One region of the Micromonospora sp. CA-269861 genome, then DNA from elsewhere that is predicted to be linked to it. Evidence: riboswitches for the same ligand, from Rfam matches in the RefSeq annotation. Region 1 holds a riboswitch; the other holds the start of a gene.
What was found. A riboswitch is a leader RNA that binds a small molecule or an ion and turns the genes downstream of it on or off. The one in region 1 is predicted to bind cyclic di-AMP.
Positions count from the first base shown of each region.

Region 2: another riboswitch for cyclic di-AMP. It lies ahead of ACQP0U_RS09970 (C39 family peptidase); the one in region 1 lies ahead of ACQP0U_RS25105 (coiled-coil domain-containing protein).

Region 1 covers NZ_CP192014.1:5,498,581-5,502,013, reverse strand. Annotated here, with positions in the region: gene ACQP0U_RS25115 (SRPBCC family protein) at 16-483, shown strand; gene ACQP0U_RS25110 (hypothetical protein) at 516-1,016, opposite strand; gene ACQP0U_RS25105 (coiled-coil domain-containing protein) at 1,159-2,223, opposite strand; cyclic di-AMP (ydaO/yuaA leader) riboswitch at 2,229-2,360, opposite strand; gene ACQP0U_RS25100 (cation diffusion facilitator family transporter) at 2,479-3,396, opposite strand.
Region 2 covers NZ_CP192014.1:2,167,236-2,170,668, forward strand. Annotated here, with positions in the region: gene ACQP0U_RS09965 (hypothetical protein) at 1-484, shown strand, start outside; cyclic di-AMP (ydaO/yuaA leader) riboswitch at 769-910, shown strand; gene ACQP0U_RS09970 (C39 family peptidase) at 1,143-1,991, shown strand; gene ACQP0U_RS09975 (hypothetical protein) at 2,064-3,134, opposite strand; gene ACQP0U_RS09980 (alpha/beta fold hydrolase) at 3,273-3,433, shown strand, end outside.

The DNA of each region.
Region 1 (3,433 bases):
ACGGCGGGAGACGGTGTGCTCAGCAGCGATACCTTCAGCTACACCGTCCAGGCCCGGTGCTCACCCGCCGAGGCGGCGGCGCTGCTCAGCGACCTGACCCGGCACGGTGAGCTGCACCCGTTGATCGTCCGGGTCCGTCGGGTGCCGCCCCGGCCCGGCGCCCAGGCCAGCTACACGATCAACGACCGGCTGGTGGCCGGCCCGCTGCGCTTCCAGACCACCTACCACGCGGACGTGCTGATCAGCGAGGCCGACGAGATCGTCATGGTGGCCCGCCAGTGGCCAGCCACCACGGTGCGCAACCACACCCGCCTACGCGCCGAGCCGGACGGCCTGGTCCGCATCGACGTCGAGATCACCCTGACCGCGCCGAGGCCGCTGTTCCGCTACGCGTTCCGCCAGGCCCGAGCCGCACACCTCGCCCTCGCCACGCGGCTGGGCGCAGCCCTGGACCGCACCAGCAACCCCCCACCCCCGACCTGACCCGGCACAGGAAGCAGGATCGCGGCGCGTGCCTAGGTTGTGGTGGCAGCGCCGGCGCGGGCGGGGCGGGTGGCGGGGCGTCGGCCCCACGGCTTGTAGGTGGACAGCACCGTCGCAATGATCATCAGACTGGTCGACACCGCCGGCGCGATGACCAGGTCGGCGCGATCGCGTGCGGGCAGGGCGGCGCCGACCGCTCCGGCGTGACGCAGGTTCGGGGTGAGCAGGAACAGCACCAGCCCGACCATCACAGTGGTGAGCACGAGCTTGACCAGCACCCAGCGGTGGCGCAGCAGGCCCCACGGGGTGAGCAGCGAACTGGCGACTCCGATCAGCCAGACCAGGACGCTCAGCGGCGCGAACAGCACCGTGCCGACCAGAGCCGTGACCGGATAGACAACCGCCGGGTCGGCGCCTCGCTGCACGGCGATGCCGAGGGTGAGCAGCACCAGGTCGGCGCCCAGCCAGCCGAGCGAGGTGACGAGGTGCAGGGTGAGCAGCGCCTTGCGGGTGGTGGGTCGGATCCGAGGCATACCGCGATGCTGCCCGCCGACCCCGGCCGGGTCGTCCGACGAGCGACGACATCAGGGGTACGCCCGGTGACGTAGCCCGACCCCGGACGCACGTGATGCCGGTGAGCCATCACGATGACTCACCGGCATCACCGAGCGTGGGTCAGTAGACCGACAGGTGTACGTGGTTGGTGTGGTCGGTGGACGGGGTGCCGTTCGCCCCGCTGTAGGACTTCCACCCGCTGCTGGGCAGCCAGATCTGCCTGTACCAGATCACGTAGAGCACGGCGAGCCGGTCCGCGTTGCGGATGAAGTAGGCGGCCAGGTTGTTGCCGTACGTCTTGTCGCCGCCGGTGGCGTTCCCGCCGAAGCCGTTCTTCTGTGCCGCGAAGTCGCAGGCCCGGCCCTTCGGGTGTTCACCGGAGCCGCTGGGGCGGTGGCACGAGACGTACCTGGTGAAGCCCGCGGCCTTGGCCTGGTTGAGCGCGTGCAGGGTGCGCGGGGTGATGCAGCCGTTGGCCGGCGTGGGGTCGTTGACACTGCACGACTCGGAGGGCCAGGAGCCGTCGGAGTTGCGCGGCGCGGCCTTCGCGTTGGCGCTGGAGGTGCCCCGGTTGGAGCCGCTGTCGGCGGTGGTCTGCGGCTTGGGTGCGGTGGCGACGGTCAGGGCCCGTTCGGCCTGTTCCTTGCGCTTGGCCATCACCGCGACCTGCTTGCGCTGTTCGTTGATCTCGCCGTCCAGGGCGACCCGGGTGCGGTTGGCCTTGTCCTTGCTGTCCAGCAGGTCGCGCAGCACCCGGTCCTCGTTGGCGGCCACCGCGTCCAGTGCGGCCGCCCGGTCCATGAAGCCTTCCGGGGTGTTGCTGTTGAGCAGCGCCGACATCGCGCCGAGCCGGCCGGTGCGGTACGCCACCTCGGCGATCTCGCCGACCTTGCCGTTGCGCTGGTCGATCTCGACCTCGATGGTCTTGAGCTGGGTGGCGAGTTGCTGCTGCCGTTGCAGGGAGGTGTCCAGGGCGCGCTTCGCGTCCAGGTAGCCCTTGCTGGCCGCCTCGAGTTGGGCGCGCAACGCCGGGGTGCCGCCCTCCTCGTCGGAGTCGGGTGCGGCGGCCCGCAGGCCGGTCGGGGGAGCGGCCGAGGCGGTGCCGGCCGGAAGCGCGACGCCGAGGGCGAACATCGCGACGATCAGGGCCGCCAGTCTGGCGGCGGGTGGTCGTGCTGGTGCCACTGCGCATGTCCTTCCGTCAGCCGCCGACCGGGTTAGCTGACGGGTTCGGGACGGAAGATCCCTACCGCTGACGCGGATGCACCCCAGGAACGTGGTTCCCCGGTTCGCCCAGCTGGGCGATTAGGCGGCGACCACCACCGGCGCCGGGAAGGCGCCGCCTGGTGGAGGCCGGGACCGAGCCTACCGGTGCCGATGGGGCTGCTGCAGCCAATGTGACGGACGGTGCGTGCGTCACCACGGAAAATTACGGCCGCGTCACCATTCGATGGAGCCGCACGCTCCGGAGGCGGCGCCGGGCTCGATCTGCAACGTGGCGTGCTCGATGCGGAAGTCGTCGTGCAGGGCCGTACGCGCCGCGGTGAGCACCGCGCCGACCTCCGCGCCGGGTGCCATGGTCAGGTGTGCGGAGGCCACCTCCATGCCCGAGGTGAGCGTCCAGACGTGCAGGTCGTGCACCTCGACGACACCGGGGACCGCGGCCAGCCGGTCGTGCACGGCTGTCACCTGAAGGTGCTCCGGGGCGGCCTGCACGAGGATACGGACGGCGGCGCGGGCCAGCCGCCAGGTGCGCGGCAGGATGAACACGCCGATGGCGACCGCGACGAGGGGGTCGGCCCACCACCAGTCGGTGACGGTGATGAGCAGCGCCGCGCCGATGACGCCGAGTGAGCCGAGCAGGTCGCCGAGCACCTCCAGGTAGGCGCCCTGGAGGTTGATGCTCTCCCGGGCCCCGGCGCGCAGCAGGGCGAAGGCGGCGATGTTCGCGAGCAGACCGAGCACGGCCACCGCGAGCATCGGGCCGGCGATGACCTGGTGGGGGTCGCCGAAGCGACGGATCGCCTCGATCACCACGTAGATCGCGACGCCGGAGAGCAGGACGGCGTTGGCCAGCGCGGCGAGCACCTCGAGTCGGTAGAGCCCGAAGGTGCGCTGCGGGTCGCCGGTGGCCCGCCGGGTCGCCGTGATCGCGGCGAGCGCCATCCCGATGCCGAGCACGTCGGTGAACATGTGGCCGGCGTCGGAGAGCAGGGCGAGCGAGCCGGTGTGCAGGGCGACCACCGCCTCGACCACCATCAGGGTGGCGAGCAGCCCGAACGCCGCCCAGAGTCGACCCCGGTGCTGGTGTGCGGCATTGGCGACGGACCCATGGTGGTGATCATGACCTGCGCCCACGAGAACCACCTTCCGCCGCTGGTCGGGACCCGGTCAA
Region 2 (3,433 bases), 3.3 Mb from region 1:
GATGGAGCGGGCCTGGACCGGGTACGACGAGGCGGACACCGCCGCGCGTCGCTTCGCGGGCGCCGGGGCGTTGCCCACCCCGCAGACCCCGCACACCCCCACCGAGTACGCCGCCCGGGAACGCTATCTGCACCGCGCGGCGATGGCGGCGTACTGGCGGGGCGACCTGACCATGGCGCAGCTCGGCGACGTGTTCGGGCACCGGCACGGCTGGGATCCCCGGCGACACCCGGTCGAGCAGGAGGTGCTGATCAGCCGTGTGGTCCGGGATGCGCGGCTGGCGGACTACCAGGTGGCCGCCGGCCGTGAGCGGGCCGCCTGGCGGGCCGCGGAGTTGGCCGCCGAGTCGGCTCGTACCCTCGCCGAGGAGGCGTACGCGGCGGCAGCCCGGCTGCGTCCGACCCCGGTGCCCGCGCGCCGGACGGTGGCCGGGGCGTTGCGTCCCGCCGTCGTGGCACGCTGGCGCCCGGCCCGGGTGGGTTGAGCCCGATCCGTTATGTGAGGCCGGTCACGTAATTGTGGAATCGGACGCCCGACGCGATCCGCGTCATTGTTCCCGCGATTGTGGTCGCGTTCTTTCCGGCCTGTCCGGTTGTCGCCCGCAGGCGTCGCCGTAACCGGTTGTCCCATCGAGTCACATCATCGGCAATACGCGCAGAAATTGTCGTGCCGATTGGGGTTTACGCAGGTGAACCTGGCTTGGCAGGGCGCGAAGCGGCCAGTAGTGTCGTCCCGTCCGGTGCGGTAACCGATCGCAAGACGCGACGCCGCACCGACCCGCTCAATCGTGATCAACGAACCGGGGACCCACCAGTAAGTCCGGGGTGAATCCGCGAGCCACGGCCCGCGGTAGGGCGATCTTCCCGCCCGAATCCGTCAGCTAACCCGGTAGGCGGTGTCGGAAGGAGTCAACTCCTCGTGCAGCACCTTTCCACCCCTCGGTTGTTCCCTCGCCTCCACGGCGCGGCGGTGCACCCGCTCATTCGTCAAGCGACGGTGAGCTGACCCCCGGGTCATCGCCTTCCCCGCCCGGCCACGCCGGGCGTTCCCCTGAGCGGTTCACCATCCGCGGACCACGGTCCGCGCGCTGGCGCCTGCCCGGATACCGGTCCGGCCCCGGTGTGCCGCTCTCCCCCCGATCCGTGGAGGACCCCGTGAAGCACACCCTGCAGCGTCAGCTCCGCCGCCTCGCCACCGAGCGCCCGTACCAGATCGTTGCCGCCTCCGCCGCGGCCCTCGCGATCGCCACCACCACCGGCGCCCTGCTCACCACGGCCGACGACGCCCCGGCCAGCCAGCGCACCGCGACCACTGTCGCCGAGATGCGCAGCGACGTCGCCGCCTCCCGCAGCGAGGTTCGGGACGCGTCCCCCTCGGCCACCGCCGCGCCGACCACGGCCGCCCCGGCCACCAGCGCCGCGTCACCCGCCGCCAAGGCCAAGAGCAACCCGGACCTCACCCGTAAGCCGACGCCGCCGAAGCCCCCCGCGACGAAGGTCCTCGACTACGACTACGAGGCGCAGAACACCTACTACAACTGCGGGCCGGCGGCCACCCGGAACGCGCTCAGCGCCGCCGGCGTCGACCGCACGCAGGAGGAGCTCGGCGCCGAGCTGGGCACCACCGAGATGGGCACCAACTCGGCCGAGGACACCACCCGGGTGCTCAACGCCGAGGTGAAGGGTTCCCCGTACCGGACCCGGATGTTCCCCGGCGCGCCCAGCCCGGCGCAGATGGACCGGCTCCAGGCCGACGTCGTGAAGGCCATCACCGACGGCCGCGGCGTGGTGGCCAACGTCGTCGGGGACGCCTCCGACACCGACGGCGGCTGGCACTCCTACGGCGGCGGGCACTACATCGCCGTCGTGGGCTACAAGGACAACGGTCGCACCGTGCGGATCGCCGACTCGGCGAACCCGGCCGACCCGTCGTACTGGATCACCACGATCGACCTGGCCAACTGGATCACCAGCCGGGGCTACTCCGCCTGACCCGGGCACGCTGACCACCGCGGGCGCCGTCTCTCACGAGGAGACGGCGCCCGCGGTGTCTTCGTCGACGGGTCAGTACGTGATGAAGCTGTACAGCGCCTTGTGGTTCGACTTCGTCCCGACGACCGTGTGGTCGACGGCGGACGATTGCACGCTGCCCTTGACGAACAAATAGTCAATCTTGCTGGAGCCGCTGGTGGCTGCCGATCCGTACCCGGTCATGCCGTAGCCGCTGAGCGTGCCAGGGGCGATGCCGGTGCGGTTCGCGTCGATCCCCACCACGCGGATCGTGGACGCGTTCAGCAGCGCGGTCGCGTCCGCACCGAGGTGGATGCCACTGTTGGCGATGCCCCGGTCGCCGTCGCCGGCGCAGGCGTTCTGCCGGTTCTCCTGCGGCAGGTGCATGGTCGCGGCGAACACGCTCGTGCCGGTCGCCTTGATGGTGAAGCGGGCCGCGATGGCGCTGGTCCGCTTCCACTTGTAGTAGTCGGTGCTGTCCGGGTCGCTGTTCGGCGGCTTGTACAGCGTGCACCCGGCGCCGTCGGCGTACGCCGTGCCCGGCTTGAGCCAGCCCGCGCTCCAGTACTTCGAGATGTCGCCACTGGCGAGGTTGAGCGTCCGCTTGTTCCAGACGATGGCGTTGGTCTGCTTCTTCTTGAGGTCCCCGAGCGACTGCGAGCTGCACTTGTGCGTGCTGCCCCACGGCTCCGGGTCGTCCCACACCACAATCGCCCCGTAGCTGCCCGCCGGGTAGCCGAACTTCGCCGACAGCTGGTCGGCGTACGCCTCGGCCTGGCCGGTGCCGCGCACCTGCTGCACGATCAGGATGTCGGGCGCCAGCACACCGCTGGTGCCGGTGCGACCGGCGTCGTCGACCAGGATCGAGCTCAGGTGGTCCGGACCGGAGATCCGGGTGCAGCTTCCGTCGGAGTTGTTCACCACCAGGTTCTCGATGTTGTTGTTGTAGACCCGCAGGACCCGGTCGGCCGCCGTGACCGCCTCGGCGCTCGGCGCAGGTCCGCTCGGGGGCGTGCCGAGCGCGGGGGCGCTGAGCGTCGTGCCGAGCGCAGGTCCGCTCAGCGTCGTGCCGAGCGCAACGGCTGTCAGGGCCGCGACAAGTGCTGATCGGTGCCTCGTGAGCAAGGTGGACTCCTCTCCACGACGGGATCGACAGATGGCCGTGCCCGCCAGACGCCGAACTCTACAGTGGATCTTCAGGTCCCGGGGGTGGCGTGGGTGACGACTCTCGTACCAGGCCGTGAACCGTGGGAGACTGCGGCCGTGGTGGATGAATCGGGTGGTCACGCCGGCCGCAGGCCGGTCCTGCTGCTGCTGCACGGCATGGGGGCGACCGGGGACGTCTGGTTGCCCTGGGCCCCGTACCTTGAGCAGCACTGGCCCGGGCGGTGGCTGGCACCGGACCTCGCCGGTCACGGCTGGGC